Regions from separate parts of the Pseudoalteromonas sp. NJ631 genome, predicted to be linked through region 2. Evidence: predicted binding sites of a transcription regulator. Region 2 holds the regulator's gene; the other holds the start of a gene.
The links. Region 2 encodes sigma-54, which starts transcription at its own class of promoters, with help from an activator protein. Its sites were predicted from a motif close to GTTGGCACGNNNNTNGNNT; they were not measured.
Positions count from the first base shown of each region.

Region 1: a site for sigma-54 is predicted at 782-800, ahead of A587_RS0113960 (flagellar basal body rod protein FlgF). Genes of this name have one in related genera too.

Region 1 covers NZ_AKXJ01000007.1:164,921-167,113, reverse strand. Annotated here, with positions in the region: gene flgE (flagellar hook protein FlgE) at 1-713, shown strand, start outside; gene A587_RS0113960 (flagellar basal body rod protein FlgF) at 837-1,601, shown strand; gene flgG (flagellar basal-body rod protein FlgG) at 1,618-2,193, shown strand, end outside.
Region 2 covers NZ_AKXJ01000016.1:50,938-53,130, forward strand. Annotated here, with positions in the region: gene hpf (ribosome hibernation promoting factor) at 1-257, opposite strand, end outside; gene A587_RS0120055 (RNA polymerase factor sigma-54) at 287-1,786, opposite strand; gene lptB (LPS export ABC transporter ATP-binding protein) at 1,833-2,193, opposite strand, start outside.

The DNA.
Region 1 (2,193 bases), on a different contig from region 2:
ACCACAATGCGCAGCAAATTGACCCAACTGCTACGCCACCAGTGCCATTCACTCCAGTAAGCGTATTTCGTTTTGATGCAAGTGGTATTCCTTCACAAACAGCGGATGATCCATCAGCTTCACCACTGACATTTAGTAACAATACGGGTACGACGTTTAACCCGCTTAGTCTTGCAGGTCCTCAAGATGTGACGGATCCAACTATTGGTATGTCAAACCTGTTAGAAAACGGCGCAACCTTCCCGAATGATATTGTTGTTAACTGGCGTGATGAAGCAAACACGGCTCAGAAGTTACCAACACAATATTCATCAGGTCGGTTTGAAGTGAAAGCACTGGAACAAGACGGTGCAACCGTTGGTCGATTAGCTGGCATTGATATTGGTACCGATGGTAAAGTAGTAGCTTCATACACTAACGGTGACTCGACTTTCCTAGGGCAAGTCGCGCTCGTACGCTTCCCGAATTCTCAAGGCCTCCAAGCGATTGGTAATACTGAGTGGAAGAAAAGCCTATCTTCCGGTGAGCCACTAGCAGGCGAGCCAAACACAGGTACGCTTGGTGGTATTAGTTCATCGGCATTAGAGCAATCGAACGTCAACCTCACAAACGAGTTAGTTGACCTTATCAGTGCCCAGCGTAACTTCCAAGCGAACTCTCGAGCGCTTGAGGTTAACTCAACATTACAACAAAATATATTACAGATCCGATAATATATTATGCCCTCCAAAGGCTGCTACAAAGGCAGCCTTTTTTATGCCCGTCAAAAACATCTCATCACTTTGGCACTGTGTTTGCATTAACTAGATTAAGTTTGAATTTTATAGGTCATCGTCATGGATAAAATGGTGTATATCGCAATGTCAGGCGCTAAGCAGAGCTTACGCGGTGTGGCACTCAAAGCGAATAACCTTGCTAATGCCAACACGACTGGCTTCAAAGCAGATTTTGCTCAAGCGCGTTCAATGCAGGCATTCGGAGAAGGGTTACCCTCTCGGGTTTTTGCTATGCAAGAACGTCCAGGTACTAATATGACTGGTGGTGCAATCGTTGAAACTGGTCGTGAGCTTGATATTGCAGTAGATGATAAGTCATGGATCAGCGTCGTTGATGCGTCTGGCGAAGAAGCTTACACCAAAGTCGGCACGCTCAACATTCGTAATGACGGTGCGTTAGTCACAGCTCACGGGCGTCAACTTATTGGCGAAGGTGGACCTATTGTCTTACCTATCCCCGTTGATAAAGTGGTGTTTAGTGACGATGGTTCTATTCAAGTGCGTCCACAAGGTGCCCCCGCTAACTTTCTTGAGGTGGTTGATAGGCTTAAAATTATTGAAGCAGATAATAGTAAGCTACAAAAAGGCAATGACGGCCTGTATAGACCAAAAGAAGATAAGCTAGAAGATGGGATCTGTGGCTTTTGTGAAATATCTCCAACTGCAAAAGTAATGAGTGGCTTCTTAGAGATGTCCAACGTCAATCCCGTTCATGAGATGGTGGATATGATCAACCATCAAAGACAATTTGAAATGCAAATTAAGCTGATGAAAACAGCTGAAGAAATAGATGAGCGACACACTTCGCTCCTACGCATAGTTTAAGAGTGAGGTAGAGATTATGAATCCGGCATTGTGGATAAGTAAAACAGGTTTAGATGCTCAGCAAACTGATATTTCAGTTATTTCGAACAACTTAGCAAACGCCAGTACCGTCGGTTACAAAAAGAGTCGGGCGATATTCGAAGACTTACTGTATCAAAACATTAATCAACCAGGTGGCCGCAGCTCTCAAGATACAGAATTACCGTCTGGTTTGATGCTTGGTGCAGGTGCCAAAGTAGTCGCCAACCAAAAGAACTTTTCTCAAGGTAATATGTTAAGTACCGAAAATTCTTTGGATTGGATGATTCAAGGTCCGGGCTTTTTTGAGATTCAGATGCCAGATGGCACAACCGCGTATTCAAGAAATGGTCAGTTCACGACGGACGAAGAGGGGCGGATAGTTACCTCTGGTGCAGGTTTCCCTGTGTTACCTGAGATGAACGTCCCCGATGATGCACAGTCAATTACTATTTCTCAAGATGGTGAAGTATCGGTGCGCGTTGCAGGACAAGCTGAAAACGTTGTTATCGGGCAGTTGACGATCAGTGATTTTATTAATCCATCAGGTCTTGAACCGATTGGACAAAACTTG
Region 2 (2,193 bases):
ATAACTTGACGATCTAGCTTGTCGATGAGGCCATCAATTGCGGCATACATATCTTGATGCTCTGTTGATGCAAATAGCTCGCCGCCGTTTACGTGTAATGTTGCTTCTGCTTTTTGTACTAGCTTCTCGACATCAAGGATCACATGCACGTTATTGATATGATCAAAGTGCCTTTCTAGCTTCGCAAACTTGTTGGTGACATAGTCTCTTAATGAGTCAGTAATTTCTACATGGCGACCAGTTAGATTTAGTTGCATAAGCATTTTTCCTTCTTGGGTTTTACGTCTTATATCAAGCTTTTACGCTGATTTGACGGTGGAATGGCTAGGGATTCACGATATTTTGCAATCGTACGTCTCGCTACCTTAATTCCTTGCTCAGCTAAGATATCTGCAATTTTGCTGTCACTCAATGGCTTCGCGGTATTTTCTGCAGCTATCAGCTTTTTGATAAGTGCTCTAATTGCTGTAGAAGAGCACTCACCTCCATTTTCTGTACTTACATGGCTAGAGAAGAAGTACTTCAGCTCAAATATTCCCCGAGGTGTATGCATGTATTTTTGTGTTGTCACACGGGAAATTGTGGACTCATGCATCTCAACCATTTCAGCAACATCATTTAGCACCATAGGGCGCATTGCTTCGGGGCCATGTTCAAAGAATGCCTGTTGTTGTTGCACAATGCAATTGGTAACTTTTAATAATGTATCATTTCGGCTTTCTAAGCTTTTAATAAACCACTTTGCTTCTTGTAAATGTGAGCGAATAAACTGACTATCTGTGCTGGATTTCGCTGTTCTAGACATCGCAGCATAATGGTCGTTTACTCTTATTTTAGGCATAGCATCAGGATTTAGCTCTACGATCCAACGACCTTTTACTTTTTTTACCGATACGTCAGGGATCACATATTCAGGCTCTTCATGAATAATGCTTGCCGCTGGTTTTGGGTTAAGACTATGAATTAACGTCATGACCTCTTTGAGATCGGCTTCTTTAAGGCGCGTTTTCTTAGCCAAAGTTCGATAGTCACGGCTGGCAAGCAAGTCGATATGCTCTGTCAGGATCATTTTCGTTTCGGCAATCCATGGCGTATCTGGGGCGAATTGATTTAGCTGAATACACAAGCATTCTTGTAAACTACGCGCTGCGATACCGACAGGATCGAAAAGCTGAATACGTTTGAGCACGGCTTCGACTTCATCCAGCTCAATAGGCTCTTCGCTACTCTCATCATTAATGCTTTCTAAAATGTCTTCGCAAGACAGTGTTAAAATGCCTGACAGGTCGACCGCTTCAATAATCGCAATCGCAATCGCTCTATCTGTTGGACTAAACGGTGTCAGCTCAAGTTGCCACATGAGATAATCATGAAGAGATTCAGAGGTTTCCCCTTGATAAACATTATCGTCATCGGGAAGTGGGCCTGAGCTTGCAGCGGGCGCTGCACTCATATACTCGTCCCAAGTGACATCCATAGCAAGGTCATCGCTCACAGTGTCTTTGCTCATGGCAGTATCTGAGTCTATCTCATAGTCACTAACCTGCACTTCATCGCTTGAATCTTGATTGTCGTCAGCACTGCTCTTTTCTTGACTGTGTTGGTCAGCGTTTTCGCCGTCAGTATTATCACCTTCTTCCACTTCCAACAATGGATTGCTGTCTAACGCTTCTTGTATTTCTTGTTGCAGGTCCAATGTACTGAGCTGCAGCAAGCGAATGGCTTGTTGCAGTTGTGGAGTCATTGTAAGTTGCTGCCCCATGCGCAGCTGTAATGATTGCCTCATGTATCTCTAACAATCCTTTTTAACAGTTATTAATACTACGTCTTAACTATAGCTTGAATTGTTCGCCTAGGTAGACATCTCTTACGGTTTGATCTGCCAAAACATGTTCTGGCGTGCCTGCAGCGATTAACTCACCATGTGAAACGATGTAGGCTTTTTCACATACGTCCAGTGTTTCTCTAACGTTATGATCGGTGATTAGCACACCGATACCGCGGTTTTTTAGGTGCTCTATGATTGTCTTTATATCTAACACCGAAATAGGATCAACACCAGCAAAAGGTTCATCTAACAGGATAAACTTAGGGTTAGCGGCTAAAGCGCGAGCAATTTCTACGCGTCTTCTTTCGCCTCCCGACAATGCCATGCCCTGTGAGTCGCGAATGTGTTGAATATTAAATTCGTCC